One region of the Arthrobacter sp. P1_H7 genome, then DNA from elsewhere that is predicted to be linked to it. Evidence: predicted binding sites of a transcription regulator. Region 1 holds the regulator's gene; each other region holds the start of a gene.
The links. The regulator LexA, encoded in region 1, represses DNA repair genes until DNA is damaged. The targets are predictions, from matches to a motif close to TCGAACANNTGTTCGA.
Positions count from the first base shown of each region.

Region 2: the regulator LexA is predicted to act here: its motif matches at 4,725-4,740, upstream of AC1DXI_RS09645 (DUF6504 family protein).
Region 3: the regulator LexA is predicted to act here: its motif matches at 5,279-5,294, upstream of ruvA (Holliday junction branch migration protein RuvA).

Region 1 covers NZ_JBFUCO010000002.1:433,869-441,065, forward strand. The annotation lists gene hflX (GTPase HflX) at 1-1,022, shown strand, start outside; gene AC1DXI_RS02705 (ATP-dependent DNA helicase) at 1,015-3,144, shown strand; gene lexA (transcriptional repressor LexA) at 3,236-3,985, opposite strand; gene AC1DXI_RS02715 (LysM peptidoglycan-binding domain-containing protein) at 4,360-4,935, shown strand; gene AC1DXI_RS02720 (histidinol-phosphate transaminase) at 5,004-6,122, shown strand; gene hisB (imidazoleglycerol-phosphate dehydratase HisB) at 6,194-6,820, shown strand; gene hisH (imidazole glycerol phosphate synthase subunit HisH) at 6,817-7,197, shown strand, end outside.
Region 2 covers NZ_JBFUCO010000007.1:83,430-90,626, reverse strand. The annotation lists gene thrS (threonine--tRNA ligase) at 1-640, opposite strand, end outside; gene AC1DXI_RS09650 (DNA polymerase III subunit alpha) at 799-4,311, opposite strand; gene AC1DXI_RS09645 (DUF6504 family protein) at 4,308-4,643, opposite strand; gene AC1DXI_RS09640 (hypothetical protein) at 4,822-5,208, shown strand; gene AC1DXI_RS09635 (chorismate mutase) at 5,230-5,556, opposite strand; gene AC1DXI_RS09630 (VOC family protein) at 5,571-5,993, shown strand; gene AC1DXI_RS09625 (SOS response-associated peptidase) at 6,051-6,797, opposite strand; gene AC1DXI_RS09620 (mycoredoxin) at 6,960-7,197, shown strand, end outside.
Region 3 covers NZ_JBFUCO010000007.1:99,220-106,416, forward strand. The annotation lists gene AC1DXI_RS09690 (alpha/beta fold hydrolase) at 1-313, shown strand, start outside; gene AC1DXI_RS09695 (GNAT family N-acetyltransferase) at 465-953, opposite strand; gene AC1DXI_RS09700 (type 1 glutamine amidotransferase) at 959-1,756, opposite strand; gene AC1DXI_RS09705 (MurT ligase domain-containing protein) at 1,753-3,042, opposite strand; gene pdxT (pyridoxal 5'-phosphate synthase glutaminase subunit PdxT) at 3,145-3,846, shown strand; gene AC1DXI_RS09715 (YebC/PmpR family DNA-binding transcriptional regulator) at 3,850-4,605, shown strand; gene ruvC (crossover junction endodeoxyribonuclease RuvC) at 4,654-5,241, shown strand; gene ruvA (Holliday junction branch migration protein RuvA) at 5,367-6,011, shown strand; gene ruvB (Holliday junction branch migration DNA helicase RuvB) at 6,004-7,128, shown strand.

The DNA.
Region 1 (7,197 bases):
AGCGGCGCGGCCTGGAGGACATCGTCAAGGTCAAGGTCATTGACCGTACAGCGCTGATCCTGGACATCTTCGCCCAGCACGCCAAGAGCCGTGAAGGCAAGGCGCAGGTGGAGCTCGCCCAGCTCGAATACCTGCTCCCGCGCCTGCGCGGCTGGGGTGAATCGATGTCCCGCCAGGCCGGTGGCCAGGTGGGCGGCGCCGGTGCCGGCATGGGCTCGCGTGGTCCCGGTGAGACCAAGATCGAACTGGACCGCCGCCGGATCCGGACCCGGATGGCCAAGCTGCGGCGCGAAATCGCCGCCATGAAGCCTGCCCGGGAAACGAAGCGGGCCAACCGCCGTCGCAATGCCGTGCCCTCGGTGGCGATCGCCGGGTACACCAACGCCGGGAAGTCCTCGCTGCTGAACCGGCTGACCGACGCGGGGGTGCTGGTGGAAAACGCCCTGTTCGCCACCCTGGACCCCACCGTCCGCAAGGCCGAAACCGCTGACGGGCTGGGATACACCCTGGCCGACACCGTGGGCTTTGTCCGTTCCCTGCCCACCCAGCTCGTGGAGGCATTCCGCTCCACGCTGGAAGAGGTGGCCGACTCTGACCTGATCCTGCATGTCGTGGACGTCTCGCACCCGGATCCGGAAGGCCAGATCGCCGCTGTCCGGACGGTCTTCAGCGAAGTCGACGCGCGCAAGGTTCCGGAAATCATTGTCCTGAACAAGGCCGACGCCGCTGACCCGTTCGTGGTCGAACGCCTCAAGCAGCGCGAGCCGCGCCACGTGGTGGTCTCGGCCCGCACCGGCGAAGGCATTCCGGAACTGCTCAAGGCCATCAGCGACGGCATTCCGCGGCCCAGCGTCAAGCTGGAACTGCTGATCCCGTACAACCGCGGGGATCTGCTCAGCAAGCTCCACGAGACCGACGCCGAGATCCTCAGCCTCGACCACGAGGAAACCGGGACCCGTGCCGTGGTGATGGTGCGTGAAGGACTCGCCGCCGAACTGGATCCCTTCATCAGCAATGACTGAGGCGGCGGTGACCAGGGCCGACGCCGATCCAGCCGACGCCGAACCAGCGGATGGTGGATCGGCCGAGCCTGATACCGGTTCGGTTGCCGGCGCGGCCGGCGAGGAGTTTGTGGTTAAGCTGCTCGACCGTGCCGTGTCCGGCATGGGCGGGCAGAGCCGCGATGGCCAGCACGAAATGGCCCGGCAGGTGGCGCGCGCGATAGACAGCGGCGACCACCTGCTGGTCCAGGCCGGCACCGGCACCGGCAAGTCCCTGGCCTACCTGATTCCGCTCATCGCGCATTCGCTGACCAGCAACAAACCCACCCTGGTCTCCACCGCCACCCTGGCGCTGCAGACCCAGATCGTGGGCCGCGACCTGCCCAGGCTGCTCAAGACCATCACGCCTGCCCTGGAACGGCCCGTCAAGGTCGCCCTGGTCAAGGGCCGGTCCAATTACGTCTGCCGGCACAAACTCGAGGGCGGCTTCCCGTCCGAAGAACCTTCCGAGGGACAGCTGTTTTCCCTTGGCGAGGACACCAGCGTGCCGCATTTCGCCGCCGCACTGGGCGGGCCGTCCTCCCAGCTGGGCAAGGAAGTCGTCCGCCTGCGCGAATGGGCCGAGGAGACCACGACGGGGGACCGCGACGAGCTCATGCCCGGCGTCACGGACCGGGCCTGGCGCCAGGTATCGGTCACCTCCATGGAGTGCCTCGGCGCGCAGAAATGCCCGCTCGCGGCCGAATGCTTCAGCGAGCTGGCACGGCAGAACGCCGCCGATGCCGACGTCGTGGTCACCAACCACGCCATGCTCGCCGTCAGCGCCTTCGAAGGCCTGGCGGTGCTGCCCGAATACGACGTCGTGGTGGTGGATGAGGCGCACGAACTCCAGGACCGCGTCACGGGCGCGGTCTCGGGCCAGCTCTCCGTGGCGATGGTGCACGCCGCCGCGTCCGGGGCCCGGAAGCACACGGGCATCACCGTGGATGCGCTGAACAATGCCGCTGCCCACCTGGAGCTGGCCATCGACGGCGTCCCCAGCGGGCTGATGCCCAATGGCCTGAACAGCGAGCAGCTGGACTGCATCGACCAGCTGCGCGACGCGTGCCGCGCCGCCCTGTCCGATTCCAAGGGGGACAGCTCCGCGACGGCCGACGGCGGACGCCAGCTGGCCCGTTCACGCCTCATGGTCATCCTGGAACTCTGTGAACGCCTCCTTGCAGCGCGCGAAAACCGCGAAGTCGTGTGGTTCTCCCGCAACAGCAGCTTCGACCCGGCGCAGGGCTACTCACAGCCGGACGAGAGCGCGCCGGCCTTGATCAATGTGGCCCCGCTGAGCGTCGCGGGACGGTTGCGCGAAGGCCTGTTCGCGGACCACACCGTCATCCTGACCTCGGCCACACTGGCCATCGGCGCTGCCTTCGAACCCGCCGCCGGAGGCCTGGGCCTGGTTGGCAACGGCGCCCCGAGCTGGACCGGCGTCGACGTCGGATCCCCGTTCGACTACCCGAAACAGGGCATCCTCTACGTCGCCCGGCACCTGCCAAAACCCGGCCGCGGAACGTCCCCCGAGGCTTTGGACGAACTCGAGAAGCTGATCCGCGCGTCCGGCGGCGGTGCACTGTGCCTGTTCTCCTCGCGGCGTGCGGCCGAGGAAGCAGCCGAGGCCATGCGGCCCCGGCTGGGCCTCAGCATCCTGTGCCAGGGGGAGTCGACCATGACGGCGCTCGTGCGGCAGTTCGCCGACGAGCCTGATACGTGTTTGTTCGGCACCATGTCCCTCTGGCAGGGCGTCGACGTCCCTGGCGTGTCCTGCCGGCTGGTGGTCATCGACCGGATTCCCTTCCCGCGGCCGGACGACCCGCTGATGACGGCACGTTCGCGGGCTGTGGCCCAGGCCGGCGGCAATGGCTTCATGGCCGTCTCGGCCACGCATGCCGCCATCCGCCTCGCGCAGGGCGCCGGACGGCTGATCCGTTCGACCTCGGATAAGGGCGTGGTGGCAGTGCTGGATTCGCGGCTCTCCACGGAGCGCTACGGCGGCTTCCTGCGCGCGGCGCTGCCGCCGTTCTGGCCCACCACCGATTCATCGATAGCCATGGCGGCCCTGAAGCGCCTGGCGAAGGACTCCGCGAAAGACTAAACCCCAGGCCGGGCCGCCACCCTGCGCCGGAAATCCGCGCGGGGTGGCCGCTACTGGCGGCCTGGCCCGGGATGGCTAAAGGGAGCGCAGCTTAGAGGGAGCGCAGTACCGAGACGACCTTGCCCATGATGACGGCGTGGTCGCCGAGGATGGGCTCGTACTGTGTGTTTTGCGGCAGCAGCCAGGTGTGGCCGTCCCGCTGGCGGAATGTCTTGACCGTGGCTTCGTCGTCCAGCAGGGCGGCAACGATGTCGCCGTTCAGGGCATCACCCTGGCGGCGGACAACCACCCAGTCGCCGTCGCAGATGGCGGCGTCGATCATTGAATCGCCAGCGACCTTGAGCATGAAGAGTTCGCCATGGCCCACGAGCTGGCGGGGCAGCGGCATAACGTCCTCCACCACCTGGTCCGCGAGGATCGGCCCGCCGGCGGCGATGCGTCCGACGAACGGCACCATTACCGTGTCAGTGGCGCTGGCGAGCTCGGTTACCGACAGGCCGCCGACGGCCCGCAAGGGACTGGACTTCTCGACCCCCGATATAGGCGTGGTCCCCTCGTCCAGGGTCAGCGGCATGAGCACTTCCATGGCCCGGGGCCGCTTCGGATCACGCCGCAGGTAGCCAAGCTTCTCGAGCTGGGAGAGCTGGTGGGTCACGCTCGAGAGGCTGGCGAGACCGACGGTGTCGCCGATCTCGCGCATCGACGGCGGGTAGCCCTTGTCCGTGACGGACCGCTGGATGGTCTCCAGGATTTTCTTTTGCCGGACGGTAAGGCTCTTGGGGGCCCGGGCGGGCTGCGGGCTCCGTGGGGTGGCCCTGCCGCCGGTGGCTTGTGCTGCCATGTTCGCCAATGCCTTTCCGTTCCGCCCGGCTGCCGTGGCTGCTGTCACCGGGAACTTCCGGCCTGAAATGTCAGACCCTGCTGATCAACTACGAATGGATTCCCACGGGGAGTTCGAAAGTGGGAGTTCAAAGTGGTTGTCCTGTCCCTCAAAAATAGGCCAGCCGCAGACCTTTTTCAAACATTTGTTCTAGCGAGTCTCGACATCGTTCGTTAGTAAGTGCTAAAACAGAACAAGCAAGATTCGAATATGTGTTCGATTTCGCTGACCTGGGTTCGCAAGCGATGTTCGGTTCTATGTTCGAAGGTTCGGCCGGTTGGCGGCGAGTACGTGAGTACGCCGGGCGGCAACTATGGTCCAGGAGGGCTCAGTTCATGTCAGTTTCAAGCGCGTTTCACGGCACTAGCATTCAGGGCATCACGCCCCGCCGCCGAGGTGTTGTTCCGGGCGGCGCGGCGGATCTCCGCAGCATCGGGCACGGCATCGTCGGAAACGGCGACATCAGCGAAAGCGGCATGGGCCAGGACAGTTCCCGTTACGGCAACGTCTACCCGCTCAATGCCAGGCGCCGCACGTCCGCGACCTCGCAGGTGCCGCAAGGGGCCGCGGGCGCGGTTTCCGCCGGCCGGCCGAAGCAGCCGCCGCTGCGGCTCACCCGGCGCGGACGCTTCGTCTTTTTCGGTGTCCCCCTGATCCTGCTGGCGGCGTTCATCCTGTCCTTCAGCGGATTCCTCAACGCCCCCGCCAAGGCGGCAGATTCCGCGGACCAGCTCTCGGTGACGCCGACCGTTTCCGTCACAGTGCAACCGGGGGAGTCCCTCTGGGCCATTGCGGGGTCGGTGGCTCCGGAGCGCGATCCCCGCGACGTCGTGGCGGACATCGTGCAGCTGAACAATCTGGACGCCGCGGGTGTCATGCCGGGCCAGCAGCTGTTCGTCCCGTCCAAGTAACCTCCCCCAGATGCCGTCGCAGGCGTCACAGTTTCAGCGCCCGTCCCGCTACCACTTAAACTGGTCACGTGACTGACCAGCTTGAGCGCCTCAACCGACTGCCCCTCCGAGCCAACCTGCGTGGCCTGCGTCCGTATGGCGCGCCGCAGCTGGACGTCCCCATCCTGCTCAACGTCAACGAGAACACCCATGGGGTCCCGGCCGATGTCCGCGCCGCGATCACCGAGGCCGTGAGCGCCGCCGCTGCCGGGCTGAACCGCTATCCGGACCGCGAGTTCACCGAATTGCGCGAAGCTCTCGCCGAATACCTTGGCCATGGCCTGGGCGCGGAGAACATCTGGGCCGCGAACGGTTCCAACGAAGTCCTTCAGCAAATCCTCCAGGCCTTCGGCGGCCCCGGCCGGACGGCCCTCGGGTTCCCTCCCACGTATTCGATGTACCCGCTGCTGGCCTCCGGCACGGATACGGAATACATCGTCGGGGCCCGCGCCTCGGACTATGGGCTCAGCGCGGAATCGGCGGCACAGCAGGTCCGCGAGCTTCAGCCCAACATCGTCTTCCTCTGCTCCCCGAACAACCCGACCGGTACTGGGCTGGGCCTCGATGTGGTCGAGGCGGTCTATGACGCCGGCGAGGCCAGCCAGACCATCGTGATCGTCGACGAGGCCTACCACGAGTTCGCCCACGACGGCACGCCCAGCGCGCTCACCCTGCTGCCTGGCCGGGAACGGCTCATCGTCTCGCGCACCATGAGCAAGGCCTTCGCCCTCGCCGGCGCGCGCCTCGGCTACATGGCCGCGGCCCCGGAGGTCGCGGACGCCCTGCGGCTGGTCCGTCTCCCGTACCACCTCTCGGCCATCACCCAGGCCGCGGCCCTGGCCGCCCTGAGCCACCGGGAGGCGCTCATGGCGGACGTCGAGGACATCAAGCGCCAGCGCGACCGGATCGTGTCGGAACTGACGCGCCTGGGCCTGACGCCGGCCGCGTCCGATTCCAACTACGTGTTCTTCGGCGGTCTGGAGAACCCCCATGAGGTCTGGCAGGGCATGCTGGACGCCGGTGTCCTCATCCGCGACGTCGGCATTCCGGGCCACCTGCGCGTCACCGCCGGCACTGAGACAGAAACCACAGCCTTCCTGGAGGCCCTTGAACTCATCCTGGCCGGCTCCGCAAAGCCGCAGGCCTAGACTTGGTGGGGAGCCCGATCGTCCCCGCCAGAGTGCCCAACACCCTGCCTTCTTCCAAAGGACACATCTACATGAGCAACACCGGATCCACCACCGCCGAGGGCCGGACCGCACGCATGGAACGGACCACCAGCGAGTCCTCGGTCCTGGTCGAGATAAACCTGGACGGTACCGGCGTTTCAGACATCAGCACGTCGGTCCCGTTCTATGACCACATGCTGACGGCCCTCAGCAAGCACTCCCTGATCGACATGACCGTCAAGGCCACCGGTGACACCCACATCGATGTCCACCACACTGTCGAGGACGTAGCCATCACCTTCGGCGAGGTCCTGCGGACCGCCCTGGGCAACAAAGCCGGGATCCGTCGTTTTGGCGAGGCGACCGTGCCCTTGGATGAGGCCCTCGCTCAAGCTGTCGTGGACGTCTCCGGCCGTCCCTACCTGGTCCACGCCGGTGAGCCGGCAGGCCAGGAATACCACCTGATCGGCGGGCACTTTACGGGCTCCCTGACCCGCCACGTCTTCGAGGCGATCACCCTTCACGCCGGGATCTGCCTGCACATGAACGTCACTGCCGGGCGCGACCCCCACCACATCGTCGAAGCCCAGTTCAAAGCCTTCGCCCGTGCCCTGCGCGCAGCCGTCGAACCGGATCCCCGGGTCGAGGGCATCCCGTCGACAAAGGGTGCCTTGTGACCGGCCCGCTGCTCCGCGACGGGGCCATCATCGACCCCGCCGCCGCGGCCAAGCCGGTCTCCCCGGAGGGAAAGCCCACTGTTACGGTGCTGGACTACGGCTCCGGGAACGTCCGGTCCGCCGTCCGCGCCCTGGAGCGGGCCGGCGCCGAAGTCATCCTCAGCGCCAAGCCTGAGGATGTCCTCAACGCCGACGGCCTCGTCGTCCCCGGTGTCGGCGCCTTCGAAACCGTCATGCGCGAACTGAAGGCCGTTGACGGCATCCGCATGATCGGCCGGCGTGTCGCCGGAGGCCGCCCCGTGCTGGCCATCTGCGTCGGACTCCAAGTGCTGTTCGAGGCCGGCGTCGAGCACGGCACCGAAGCCGAAGGCATGGGG
Region 2 (7,197 bases), on a different contig from region 1:
CGAAGGCGTTGGAGATCAGCTTGGTGTTCGGCAGGTGCGGGCCGCGGCACAGATCGCACCAGACGCTGTCCCCGCTCTTGCGGTCCACGTTGTCGTAGATCGTGATGTCGCCGGCGCCGACCTCGACGCTGACGCCCTCGCCGGCCCCGGCGGCGTCATTCTTCTTGCCCAGCAGTTCGAGCTTGTAGGGCTCGTCCTTCATCGCCTCGCGGGCCTCGTCCTCGGACACGACGCGGCGCACGAACTTCTGGTTCTGGTTGATGATCTTCTGCATCATCTTTTCGAGCTGGCGGAGGTCTTCCGGGGTGAAGGGTTCAGCGACGTCGAAGTCGAAGTAGAAGCCGTCCGTGATGTAGGGGCCGATGCCGAGCTTCGCGTCGGGGCGCAGCTGCTGCACGGCCTGGGCCATGACGTGGGCCGTGGAGTGGCGCAGGACGTTGAGCCCGTCCGGGGAATCAATGGTGACGGCCTCAACATTGGCGTCCTCCGGAAGGGGCTGGTCCAGGTCCTTCAACTCGCCGTTAACGCGGGCCACAACGACGTCGCGGCGCTCAAAGAAGAGTTCCGCGCCGGTGGTCCCGGTAGTCACCTTGGTCTCTTCGCCGTCGACGAGAAGGGTGATCTGCTGGGCATCTGACACGGGTGTCTCCTATTCAAAGTTAAGGCTTCGTAGCTTGTGGCGTACGGGGACCACAGCCAGCCTCGTCCATGCTATCGGTTTCTCCAGAGGCCAACCAACGCGCCACGGGCGCAGCGGCGCCGCAGGCGCAACGCTATTGCGGCCCCGCCGCGGGCCGGTCAGCCGCCCAGCCCGGTGATGGCGAGGTTCCTGCTGATACCGTCCAGGGGGCTGGACAAGGGGCTGGACAGATAAGGCTCCTGCTGGCCGGCGACGCCGGATTCCGGCTCCGGGAACGGCAGGGTCTCCGGGCGGCTGAGGTCCCAGGCCATGGAGGCGCTGATACTGATCCCCCGCGGCCCGGTCCGGCGGGTGGTGCCGCGGATCAGCAACAGGCGGGTGCCGAACAGCAAGGATCCGGACTGCTCCTGTGCTTCGTGGAAGAAGACCGAATCCACGCAGCCCGTGCCGTCGTCGACGCTGATGAACACCACCCGCCGGCCGCCGCGCATGGGCGGGGTCTGGGTGGCCACCCGGACACCGGCAACCAGCACCTCCGTGCCGTTGCGCAGGCCCAGCAGCTTGTCCGCGGTGGTGACGCCGAGCCGGTCCAGCAGCGGGCGGTGGCTGGTCATGAGGTGCTCGCTGACGTCCACGGCCATGAGGTCCAGCTCCGCGCGGACGTTGTCCACCATGCTGGGTGCGGGCAGCGCCGGCAACAGGTTCGTCAGCTCCACGTCCCCCAGCGGCAACGCCAGCTGGCCCTCAATGACCTCCACGCCCTTCCGCAGGGGGCGGGCCTGGAGTTTCTGCAGGTGCTGGACCAGATCCGCCCGGTTGGCGTCTCCCCCGGACGCCCGGTGCAGCGAATCGAAGGCCCCCAGCTGGGCCAGTCGCTGGATGCTGGGCCGGCTGAGGCGCGACCTGGCCCGCAGGTCCGCCAGGGAGTCGTAGGGCTGGCCGGCCACAATCCGTTTCAGCTCGGCGCCGGAGAGTCCGAAGATGCCGTTCAGGCTCAGGCGGATGCCCAGCCTGCCCCGGTCCGGTCCGGATTCCACCCGCTCCACCCGGTACTCGGCCTGGCTCCGGTTGATGTCGAGGGGAAGGATGGGGATCCCCAGCCGGCGGGCCTCGGCCACGAGCAGGCGTTTGGGGTACATGCCGGGGTCGTGTTCCCAGAGCCCGGCGAGGAAGGCCTCCGGGTGGTGTGCCTTGAGCCAGGCGGACTGGTAGGTGGGCACGGCGAAGGCGGCCCCGTGGGCCTTGCAGAACCCGAAACTGCCAAAGGCCTTCAGCGTGCCCCAGACCTTGTCCACCACCTCGGGACTGTAGTTCCGGGCCCGCGCCTCGTTCCGGAAGAACTCCTCCACCCTGGCTTCAAGCACCTCATTGCCCAGCGCACGGCGGAACTCGTCGGCGCGCGCCAGCCCGCACCCGGTCATGACGTCGAAGGTCTTGAGGATTTGTTCGTGGAAGACCGTGACCCCGTGGGTCTCCTTCAGGACCGGCTTGAGGTCGGGATGCGGGTAGACCTCGGGGGCGAATCCGTGCCGGTGCTCCAGGAAGGGCCGGACCATGTCGGATTTCATCGGACCCGGGCGGAACAGTGAGATGTCAATGATGAGGTCGTTGAATTCCCGGGGGGCCAACTTGCCGATCAGTTCGCGCTGGCCAGGGGACTCGATCTGGAAGCAGCCCAGGGTGTGGGTGCTGCGGATCAGTTCAAAGGTTGGCTCATCATCGAGCGGGACCGCGTTGAGGTCGATGTGCCCGTCCCCTGAGATGTAATCCGGCCCGGTCCCGTCAGGGCCGGCCGGATGCGCTCCGGCGGCCACCACCTCGGCTTTGGACGGGTGGAGCCGGATGACTTCCCGGACGGCGAAGGCCATGGCGCTTTGCATCCGGACGCCCAGGACATCGAGTTTGAGCATGCCCATGGGGTCCATGTCGTGCTTGTCGAACTGGCTCATGGGCAGGCCCAGGCCGCTGGGCTGCACGGGGGTGCGGTCCAGCAGGGTGGCATCGCCGAGGATGACCCCGCACGGGTGCATGGAAATGTGGCGGGGCAGCCGGTCCAGCCGCTCCGTGAGGTCCACCAGCAGGTCCAGCTGCTGGTTTTCGGTGAAGCCGCGCTGCTCCACCCGGTCCGCGAATTCCTTCAGCTCGGGTTTCTCCACGAGGGCTTCGCGGAAATGCCGGGCCGAGAACCGCCACAGCTGCTTGGCGATTTCCCCGACCTCGCCGTCGTCCATGCCCAGGGCCAGGCCGGCGTCGCGCACGGCACCGCGAGCGCGGTAACCGTTCTGCATGCTCATCAGCGTGACGCGTTCGGCTCCGAAGCGCTCAAAGATCTTCCGGTAGACGTTGTGCCGTTCAGCGCTTTCGACGTCGATGTCAATGTCCGGCAGCGTGGCTCGGTCCCGGGAGAGGAAGCGTTCAAAGATGAGGTCGTGCTGGAGCGGGTTCACTTGGCTGATGTCGATCAGGTAGTTGACCAGGCTGGAGGCGCCCGAACCGCGCGCGGCCGCCCGGACGCCCAGGTCCAGGATCATCCGGGAGACCTCTGCGACGGTCAGGAAGTAGGAGGCGAAGCCGAGTGAGTCGATGATCCGGAGCTCGTGCTCCAGCCGGGCCCGCAGCTGCTGTTCCCGCTGCCCCGAAATTCCCGGGAAGCGGCGGCCGATGCCGGCCTCACAACGCAGGGTCAGTTCGGCGAGCGCGTCGCCGTCGATCCCGATCACGGAGGCCTCCGGGACCACGGGCTGTTTCCAGCCCATGTCGGCTTCTGGATCCATGCGGCAGCGGTCCGCGAGCGCCTCGGTCTGGGCCAGGAGCCGCTTGAGGTCCGCCGTGCCGTAGCCGGCGGCGTGGATGATCTCCTTGCCCAGCTGCAGCATCTGGGCCGCCGATTTCAGCCAGCCCTGCCCGTTGGGCTGCAGCAGCGGGGCGGCGGAGAGCTCGGGGAGGGATTTCAGCGTCCGGGCCGAGTCCAGCACATCGGCGGTGGCCGCACCGTCCTCAGCCACATACCGCACGGCGTTGCTCAGCACGGCGGGCACCCCGTGTTCAGCGGCGAGTTTGAGCATGCGCACCGCATGGGCGGTGCTCAGCGGTTCCCCGGGCGGGCTGAGCTGGGACACAACCTCCGCCGCGAGGGTTCCGGGGGGCATGGCGTCCAGCCAGCGTTTGAACAGGGTGCGGGGCCGCAGGTAGCGCCGGCCGCCCATGGCCCGGCCGACATCGGAGTCCGGTCCGATCAGCACTGTCAGGACCGGCTGCAGGGTTTCCGGGTGCAGGGTGCGGGAGGCCAGTTCCGCCCGGGTGACGGCCACCGGCACTATTCCCCCGGCCTTGCCCGTGGTGCGGGCATGGGCGTCGGAGATCAGCCGGCACAGCGCCCGGTAGCCGGCGCCGTTGTTGTGTCCATGCGCCAGCACGACGACGCGTCCCCCGAGCTGGGTGCGGTGGTCGCCGTCGTCGTCAAAGACCGCAAGGTCCACCCCGACGACCGCATCCAGCCCGGCGGCCATGCACGCCTTCAGGTGCTTGACGGTCCCGTACAGCCCGTCACGGTCCGTGCAGGCCAGCGCGGTGGCGCCGTCTGCGGCGGCCGCGGCGGCCAGTTCATCCGGCCAGGAGACGCCATAGTGGGCGCTGAAGGCGGTGGAGACGTGCAGATGGGTGAATGTCATGCTGATTCGGGCTTCCGGAGGGGCTGCAGGGCGTCGTGGATCTTCAGGAGCCGCCACCGGCCACTGCCTACGTGCCGGGTCAGGTCAAGGGTAAGGGTCGAATCCGGGGCGTGATCCCCGGCCGCACGCACCTGGACCCGCCAGATCTCGTGATCCACCAGGCCAGGACCGCTCCCGAGCGGCGCCCGGCGTTCCTCCGCCCACCACTGTCGGCGTTCATACCAGCGGACGGGGTCAGCGCAGACCGTATAGCGCCGGCCGGCCCAGTCCAGGCGCAGGGGCTGGCCGGAGGGCGTGCAGACGACATCCACGGACTCGCTGAAAATGCCCACGTTGCCTCCCGACCCAGTCCGGGCTGGAGCCGGCCCAGTCCCCGCTTCTGCCAGCGCTTCTGCCAGCGCCGTCACTTATATTCGAACATATATTCGAATAAAAACAGTCTACGTCGGAGTGGCGACAAAACCCAGATCGGGGGTGGACGGACGCAGATGCAGGTAGCAGGATTGAGCCATGAGCTCCCATAACGCACTACTGAAGCACGTAAGCATCGCTGCCAAGGATTCAATCTTGGTGGCGACTTTTGATATAGACGGAAACATTCCCGGCCAGGGCGCCTACGTGGTGGGCCTCTTGGCTGCAACCCCGGACTATTCCCATCAGCGAAGAATGGGAATCGAGTTCATGAACGGCGAGGCTGTGTCCTTCTACTGCTTCAGCCATGACGGCACCGAAGAAAATTTCGACCTCAAAGGCGTGGAACACTCGGGAAACACCATCACCGGGAACTTTCCCATTGCGACTGTGCTTGGCCTGCCGAAGGGCCATCTCATGACGGCCTTCAGCGATTGTGACGGCCGGGACTACCAGGCCAACGTGCCTGTCGAAGAGGCCCTCTAGGCAACTTCTTACAGGCTCCCGCTAGGAAGTGGACTTGTACACTTCCAGCTCGAGCGTGATGAAGGCATCGATCATCGCCCGGTAAGTCTTCTCGACAAGTTCGACGTCGATGTCCTTCTTTTCCGCCGTGGCGCGGACATGCTCGATGACCCGCTCCACACGGCCGGGCGCACGGACCTCGGCGCTGTCCGCCTTGAGGGTCCCCGCGATCCGGATCAGCCGTTCGCGGCGCCCGATCAAGGACACAATCTGCTCGTCCACCTCGTCAACAGCCACCCGCACGGCGGCGAGCTGTTCGCGGTCGGCCTGGGCGGCCTTGTCGTCTGCGTGATTTGTGGGCATGTGCATGACAGTATCGAAAGATGCAGCCACGAGTCGACTTCATATCGCTAGGTGTCCGCAGTGTTGACGCCTCACGCCGCTTCTACGTCGAGGGCCTCGGCTGGCCGGCCCACCGGGAAGTCCCCGCGGAGGTGCTCTTCATCCAGGTCAACCACGGGCTCATCCTCTCGCTCTGGGACGCGGGCCAGATGCAGTCCGAAGCGGCCACCGATCCCCCTGCCGGCATTGCGAGCATTACGCTCAGCCACAACCTGGCCAGCACAGCGGAAGTCGACCGGGTGATGGCCGAAGCCGAGACCGCGGGAGCCCGCATCGTTGCGGCACCGAAGACCCAGCCCTGGGGCGGCTACACCGGCTACTTCGCCGATCCCGACGGCTACCGTTGGGAAGTCGCCTTCAACCCCGGCTGGTCGGTCGACGGCGGCGGCAAAGTGACGATCTGACCTCAGGTGCCCAACGCCCCCACGCGGGGGCAGTCGCTGGATGTGCCGGGGCACCCGCTAGAACAGGTTCCCGACCGGCTGGATGAGTTCCGGTGAGTCATTCTTGACGTTCCCGACGGCGGTGCCGACGGCGTCGATCGTCCAGCCTTCCGCCACGTCATGCGCCCCGGCCCGGACCAGGTCCACGAGCCCGGCCGCGTCATCGGCCTGCGGGTCCAGCCAGGTCTGCATGGTCTCGCGGTTCATGGGCAGCGGAACCCTGTCATGCAGCGCGGTCAGCTCGGCCAGCATCCCCCCGGCGTAGCCCTCCGGCGGCGAGTCGGTGGTCATGATCGAGGTCGAGAGCATCCAGCGCTCCGGGTCGCCCTCCGCCTTGGACGGGTCCCGCCACCATTCATAAAGCCCCGCGAAAACAATGGGGCGTCCGTCCTTGGGATGGACGTAGTAGGGCTGCTTAGTGCGGCCCTCACCCTTCCACTCGTAGTAGCCGTCCGCCGGGACGGCGCAGCGACGTGCGCGGGTCGCTTTCCGGAAGGCCGGCTTCTCCAGCACGGTCTCGCTGCGGGCATTGATCATCTTGGACCCGATGCCCGGGTCCTTGGCCCAGGACGGCACCAGGCCCCAGCGCGCAATGTGCAGTTGACGGACCGGCTCCCCCTCCACCAGCCGTTCGAGCAGGATCGGCACATCCGCCGTCGGGGCCACGTTCCACGACGGTGGAATCGCGATCTCATCCTCCAGCCCGGCATCGAATTCGGCCAGCAGGTCTCCGACGGCCCGGGCCATCACGTAGCGTCCACACATGGCACCAGCATGCCACCGCACGCATCCCATGTCATCCGCCCCGTCTCCGTCACGCGCCTGCGGGAATAGCGGGCTGCGGGGTACGGTTGTTGGAAGTGACGTACGACTTCAGTGGGGCCGGCCCTTTGCGCCGGCCCCACCCACTTACTTGAGGAGAACTTCGTGGACTTCACCCCCGAATCCGGCACCATCACCATGTTTTCGACCACGTGGTGCGGCTACTGCAACCGGTTGAAGAAGCAGCTGGACGCGCAGGGCATCGGGTACACCGAGATCAACATCGAGGAAGTCGAAGGCACCGCCGATCTCGTCGAGCAGCTCAACGGAGGCAACCGCACGGTTCCCACCGTGCTGTTCCCGGACGGCACCGCCGCCACCAACCCCTCCGCAGCAGAGGTCA
Region 3 (7,197 bases), on a different contig from region 1:
GATCGCCGAGGAGTTCGGCGGCCGGGTTGACCTGGTGGTGGCCGAGTCATTCGGCGGGATGATCGGGCAGTACCTGGCCGCCCGCCATCCGCGGTCCTTCGGGCACATCGCGATGGTGGTCACGGCGGCCGAACTGAGCGCGTGGGGCAAGGACGTGGACGAGCGGATGGCCGCCGCCGTCGCGGCCCGCGGGCCGAGCTGGCGTTCGATGCGCGGGCGGTGCTGCCGCTCATTCGCCCGCCCGTCCTGCTGCTCTGCGGCGGGCGGGACGCGTTCTTCCCGAAGACGGTTGCGGAGGAGACCGCGCGATTGATTCCAGACTGCACCCTGATCGTCTACGAGCGGTGGGGCCATCTCCGGGCGGGATCGAGCAGGCGGGTGCCGCGCGACGTCCTGGCCTTCGTCCGGAGCCGGTAATGGGGGCCGGTACCGGCAGACTGGGCCTGTGGAAAGCGGCCGGGCTGTTACCCGGCGTCGAGGTGCAGGCTCATGAAGACGCTGTTGGGGTCGGGTTCGTAGCCGGTGAAAGGCGGGCAGCCCACGAAGCCGTGCCGTTCGTACAGCCGCCGCGCGGGAGCGAAAAACTCCTGGCTGCCCGTCTCCAGGAACAAGCGTTCGTAGCCGCTGTCCCGGGCCTCCGCCAGAAGGTGGCGGAGCAGTGCCGAGGCCACACCGCGCCCGCGGGCTGCATTCGCGGTGCGCATCGACTTGATCTCGGCGTCGCCGGGAGCCAGGTGCTTCAGCGCCGCGCAGCCCAACAGCCGTGAGTCCGCCCGGGCGGTCCAGAAGCTGATGTCGGGGCCGGCCAGCGCGGCGGGATCAAGGGCGTGGACGCTTTCCGGCGGGGAGGTCGCGTACATGTCGGCGAGGTGCTCGCCCAGCAGCTGCAGGACGTCCTCCCGCCCCGGGGTGTCGCGCCCAATCCGGATCGTGCCGCCGCCGGTGCCTGCCATCCGGGTCAGCGGGGCCGGCGGGCGGCGTGTTCGCGCGCCAGCACCGCGTAGGAGTCGTCCGGGGTGCCCGGGGTGAAGCTGCCGTATTTGCGTTCGACGGCGGTCCGGATCAGGAAATCCGCGAGGGCAGGGTTCTTGGGCAGCAGCGAGCCGTGCAGGTAGCTCGCCACGATGTTGCGGTAGCGGGCGCCCTCCTGGCCGTCGGTGCTGTTGTTGCCGGTGCCTTTGGCGGTGGTCCCGAGCGGTTCGACGCCCGGTCCCAGTGTGGTCTGGCCGCTGTGGTTCTCATAGCCCAGGATGCTGCCGAACTCGGGGGAGGAGACCGTGACGTTCCCGATCAGGCGCTCATCGGTACCGTGGGTCTCCACGTCAAGGATGCCGATGCCCGGCAGGACGGACCCGAGCCGGGTCTTGAAGAACTTCCCGAACAGCTGGTACAGCCCGCAGATCACGAGCATCGGGGTGCCGTCGTCGGCCATCTGCTTCAGGGTGGACTCGCGCGAGAGGAGGTCGTCCTGGATGACGAGCTGTCCGCTGTCCTGTCCGCCGCCACCGACAATCAGGTCCACGTCTGCCGGGAACGGGTCACCAACGTTGTATTCGAGCAGTTCCGGCGTGTAGCCGTGCCAGCGCAGCCGCTGCGCGAGGACCAGGGCGTTGCCCCAGTCGCCGTAGATGTTCATGTCCCGCGGGTAGAGCTGCAGGACCCGGATGCTTCCCTTACTGGGGGCCGCGGAATCTTCGGGCGGAAGTTCGTGCCCAAAGGACAGCTCGTGCGGGGTTTCGGGGGACCGGGGGGTCATGAGACCACCTCCACTGTGGTGATTTTGGACAGCTCGCGGCGGATGGCCAGCATGGCCGTGTAGGTGCAGAAAATCCTCTTGGGCTTGCCCTCGCCGCCGCGGATGAACGCTGCCAGCGCCGGCGCAATGTCCGTGTCGACGGCGCCGATCGCGACGTCGTCGTACTGCAGCCGCAGCGCCATGTCATACGCGCGGGAGCCCGTGAGCTGGTCCACGCCGCCGTCGCGGAGCGTGTCGAATTCGACGTCCCACAGCCAGGACATGTCCCGGCCGTCTGCGTAGTTGTCGTTGATCGCGATCATCGTGGCGTACCCCGCGGCCGGGAAGGATTTGAGGCCGAGCCGGAAACCGCTGGGGTTCTTGACCAGGACCAGTTCCAGCGGGAGGCCATCGACCACGAGGCTTTCGCCGCGGCCGAACGCCGGCGCCACCTTGGACAGTGCCGTGAGCAGGCCTGCCTGGTCGGTCCCGGTGCCGCGGGCGCCCGCGACGCCGCGGGCCAGGGTCAGCGCGGCGGCGGCATTGAAGATGTTGTAGACGCCGCGCAGTTTCATTCCCGTGGTGACCGTCGCGCCGTCGTACTCGAAGTCGGCGTCGTCGGCGCCCACGCGGCGCAACACGACGTCGGCGGCGGGCCGGGCGGGGGCGGCCGGCACCGGGCTGCCCGGGGCGGCGCGCATGTCGTCGTCGTTGGGGAAGGTGCTCAGCAGGGAATCATCCAGCCCGAAGTAGAGCACCTCCGGCCCGTCCAGGGTGAGCGCGATCCGGGCGACGCGCGGGTCTTCCCGGTTCAGGACCACGGTCCCGGTGGTCTTGGATGCGATGTGCTGGAGCAACTCGGCGGTCTTGTCGATTTCGCCGAAACGGTCCAGCTGGTCGCGGAGGACGTTGAGCAGGAGGCTGTACCGCGGCGGGACCTTGTTGACGAAGTGCACGGCATGCGCCTCATCCAGTTCCAGGACAGCGACGTCGGCATCGAGCCGGCCCCGCCAGTCCACCTCGCCCAGGAGCGCCGCGGCCACGCCGCGGGTGAAGTTGCTGCCCGTGCGGTTGGTGAAGACCTTCAGCCCCTGGCTCTCGAGCAGTTCCACCACCATCTTGGTGGTGGTGGTCTTGCCGTTCGTGCCACTGACGACGGCGACCCCCAGCGGCAGCGTGGACAACGTCCGCCGCATGAAATCGGGGTCGATTTTTTCGACCACAAGCCCGGGGAGGGCCGAGCCTCCGCCCCTGAGCCGGGAGACCCGGCGGACGAACTTGCCGAGCGGAACGCTGAAGTAAAGCATGCTCTGTAATATATCCCAGCAGCGGCATGGAACCCGGACGCCCGGGGCCGTCGCATGCGCCTTCCATGCGTACAGTGCAGCGCAGCGCATTATGCTGTGGGGATGACCACCCCCTCTTTTTCCCCTGAATCCCGCGCGGGTTCGGGCCTCCGGATTGGCGTCCTGGCACTCCAGGGCGATTTCCGGGAGCATCTGCATGCCGTGGAAGCCGCCGGTGCCGCGGGCGTCGGGATCCGGCGTCCCGCCGAACTCGACGGCCTGGACGGGCTCATCATCCCCGGCGGCGAATCGACCACGATCGACAAACTCGCCAGGATCTTCGGGCTCCGGGATCCGCTGCGCGAACGCATCCAGGCCGGCCTGCCCGTCTACGGCTCGTGCGCCGGGATGATCCTGCTGGCGGACGAGATCGCGGACCCGGCGACGGACCTTGCCGGAAACCCGCAGCAGACGTTCGGCGGACTCGACATCACAGTGCGCCGCAACGCCTTCGGCCGGCAGCGCGAATCCTTCGAGACGGACCTGGACTTCAGGGGGCTCGGGTTCAGCGCCGCCGGCGGGGCAGTGGCCCCGGTCCACGCCGTCTTCATCCGCGGGCCCTGGGTGGAGCGCGTCGGCGACGGCGTCGAAGTCCTCGCCCAGGTGGAACCGTCCAAAGCCGGCCACCCCGAATCCCTGGACGGGACGGCTAGAATTGTTGCAGTGCGTTCCGGCAAGCTGCTGGCCACCTCCTTCCACCCGGAAGTGACGGGGGAAAAGCGCGTGCATGAACTGTTTATTCGAATGATCAGAGGAGAAGCGTAAAGCATGTCAGGCCACTCCAAATGGGCGACGACCAAGCATAAGAAGGCCATCCTTGATAGCCGCCGGGCCAAGTCGTTCGCCAAGCTGATCAAGAACATCGAAGTCGCCGCGCGCATGGGCGGCCCTGACCTCTCCGGCAACCCCAGCCTGGAACTGGCCGTCACCAAGGCCAAGAAGACGTCGGTGCCCGCTGACAATATCGACCGCGCCATCAAGCGCGGCGCCGGGCTCACCGGCGAGGTCGTCGACTACACCGAAATCATGTACGAGTGCCGCGGCCCGCAGGGTTCGGCGCTGCTGATCGAGTGCCTCACGGACAACAAGAACCGTGCCGCCTCCGAGGTCCGGCTCGCCATCTCCCGCAACGGCGGCACGATCGCCGATCCCGGCTCCGTCAGCTACCTCTTTTCCCGCAAGGGCGTCGTTTCGCTGCCGAAGAACGGCCTCAGCGAGGACGACGTTCTGATGGCAGTCCTCGACGCCGGGGCAGAGGAAGTCAAGGACAACGGCGACAGCTTCGAGATCCACTCCGAGCCGACCGACCTGCAGGCCATCCGCGATGCCCTCAAGGAAGCCGGCATCGAGTACGACACCGACGAGGCCGAGTTTGTGCCGTCCATGCAGGTGCCGCTGGACCTCGACGCCGCCAAGAAGTTCATGAAGCTTGTGGACGCCCTGGAAGAGCTCGACGACGTGCAGAACGTCTACAGCAACGCCGACCTCAGCGACGAAGTGCAGGCCGCACTGGAAGCTGAGTGACGCGCTCAACTCGCCGAGACGTTGAGGCCCGGTCTTGACGGCCCAATCGTGACGCTGCGCGTGTTGGGGGTTGACCCGGGCCTCACCCGTTGCGGGATCGGCGTCGTCGACGTCGAGCGGAACCGGCGGGCCACCATGGTGGCCTTCGGTGTCGTGGGAACTTCCCCCGAGGAGAGCCTTGACCAGCGGCTGCTGGTCATCGCCACATCCATCGATGAGTGGCTGGACAAGTACGAGCCGCACGTCCTCGCCGTGGAACGGGTCTTTTCCCAACTCAACGTCAGCACGGTCATGGGGGTGGCGCAGGCCTCCGGCGTGGTCATTGCCGCCGCCGCGCGCCGTGGCATCCCGGTGGCGCTGCACACCCCGTCGGAGGTCAAGGCCGCCGTGACGGGAAGCGGGACCTCGAACAAGGACGCCGTCACCAAGCTGGTGACCAAGATCCTCCGGCTGGACGCGCCCCCGCGCCCGGCCGACGCCGCCGACGCCCTCGCGTTGGCCATCACGCACGCCTGGCGGTCCGGCGGCGGCACTTCCACCAAGGATGCAGTGACGACGGGGCCGGGCAGCCAGTCCCTCACTCCGGCCCAGCGGGCGTGGGCGGACGCGGAGGCAAAAGCGCGCCGTGCGCGCTGAATGTCCGGCTGTGGCGCCGCGGAGCTTGGTAGGGTATTCGTAGATATGTTCGGATAGCCGGCGTGCCCGGCCGTACTTTCTTTAGTCCCCCAGTTGTAGACGCCAGTTAGACCAGGAGCCCGGCCTTGATCAGTTTTCTTCGCGGAACCGTTGCGCATGTTGGCCTGTCCTCCGCCGTGATCGACCTCAACGGCGCCGGCATGAGCGTCAACGCCACACCGCAGACCCTCAGTGGCCTCCGGGTGGGTGAGGAGGGAAAGCTGTTCACGTCCCTGATCGTGCGGGAGGACTCGCTGACCCTGTTCGGCTTCGCGAGCGATGACGAGCGCGAGGTGTTTGACGTGCTGCTCAGCGTCAGCGGCGTCGGTCCCCGCCTCGCCCTGGCCGTGCTGGCCGTCCACGAGCCGGAAGCCATCCGGGTGGCCGCACACTCCGGCGACGGCAAGGCCTTCACGAAAGTCCCCGGCATCGGACCGAAGGTAGCCGGCCGGATCGTGCTCGAACTCGCCGGCAAGCTTGTGCCGCACGGCACTGCCGGCGCGCCCGTCGCGGCCGTGTCCGCGGAATCAGTCTGGAAGCCACAGGTGGTGGCCGCGATGACCAGCCTGGGCTGGTCCGAAAAGGATGCCACGGCCAGCATCGACAAGTCTCTGGCCGATTCCCCGGACCTTGCCGCCAACGGCAATGTGGCGGAGATTCTCCGCGCGACGCTGCGCTGGCTGGGCCAGGACGGCGCCCGCGCCGGAAACCGGGTAGGCGCGCGTGGCTGAGCCGTCGATCGTCGCCGGGGGAGAGGAGCCGGAGGAGCGGGTCATCGAAGCCGCCCTGCGGCCCAAGAACCTGCACGACTTCGTGGGCCAGCACCGGGTCCGCAAGCAGCTCTCCCTCGTCCTGGAGGCCTCGCGTATGCGTGGCCGCAGCGCGGACCACGTGCTGCTGTCGGGCCCTCCCGGCCTGGGCAAGACCACCCTGTCCATGATCATCGCGGCCGAAATGAACGTCCCGCTGCGGATCAGCAGCGGCCCGGCCATCCAGCACGCGGGTGACCTCGCGGCCATCCTTTCCTCGCTCTCTGAGGGCGAGGTCCTGTTCCTGGATGAAATCCACCGCATGTCCCGGCCGGCCGAGGAAATGCTGTACATGGCGATGGAGGATTTCCGCGTTGATATCGTCGTCGGCAAAGGCGCCGGCGCCACGGCCATTCCGCTGGAGCTGCCGCCCTTCACCCTCGTCGGCGCCACCACGCGGGCGGGCCTCCTGCCCGGGCCGCTGCGGGACCGCTTCGGTTTCACCGGCCACCTTGAGTTTTACTCAGTCGAGGAGCTCGAACTGGTCCTGCGCCGTTCCGCCGGCCTGCTGGACCTGAAGGTCAATTCCGCCGGATTCAGCGAGATCGCCGGCCGGTCCCGGGGCACGCCGCGCATCGCCAACCGGCTCCTGCGCCGCGTCCGGGACTGGGCGCTCGTGCACGGCATTGAGCAAATCGACGCGCGGGCGGCGTCTGCGGCCCTGGACATGTATGAGGTGGACAAGCGCGGCCTGGACCGTCTGGACCGTGCCGTTCTCGAGGCCCTCATTACCAAGTTCGGCGGCGGGCCGGTCGGCCTGTCCACGCTCGCGATCGCCGTCGGCGAGGAAACGGAGACCGTGGAAACGGTCGCCGAGCCCTATCTGGTGCGGGAGGGACTGCTCGGCCGGACGCCGCGCGGCCGCATTGCCCTGGCGCCGGCATGGACGCACCTGGGCTTCGCCGTTCCAGCCGGCGCCTTCGGCCAGGACCCGCTGGAGCTGTTCCAGGCCGACGAGCTGGGCCAGAGCCCGATGGGCGGGCCCGGCGGGGATCTTGGCGAAGAAACCGATCCTCAATGGATCCCAAACAGCCGCTAGCACCGTTCTTTCAGCTTTTCCCTTTAGACTGGTATGACGCTCGGCACGTTCGGGTTTTGTTTCCGTGGG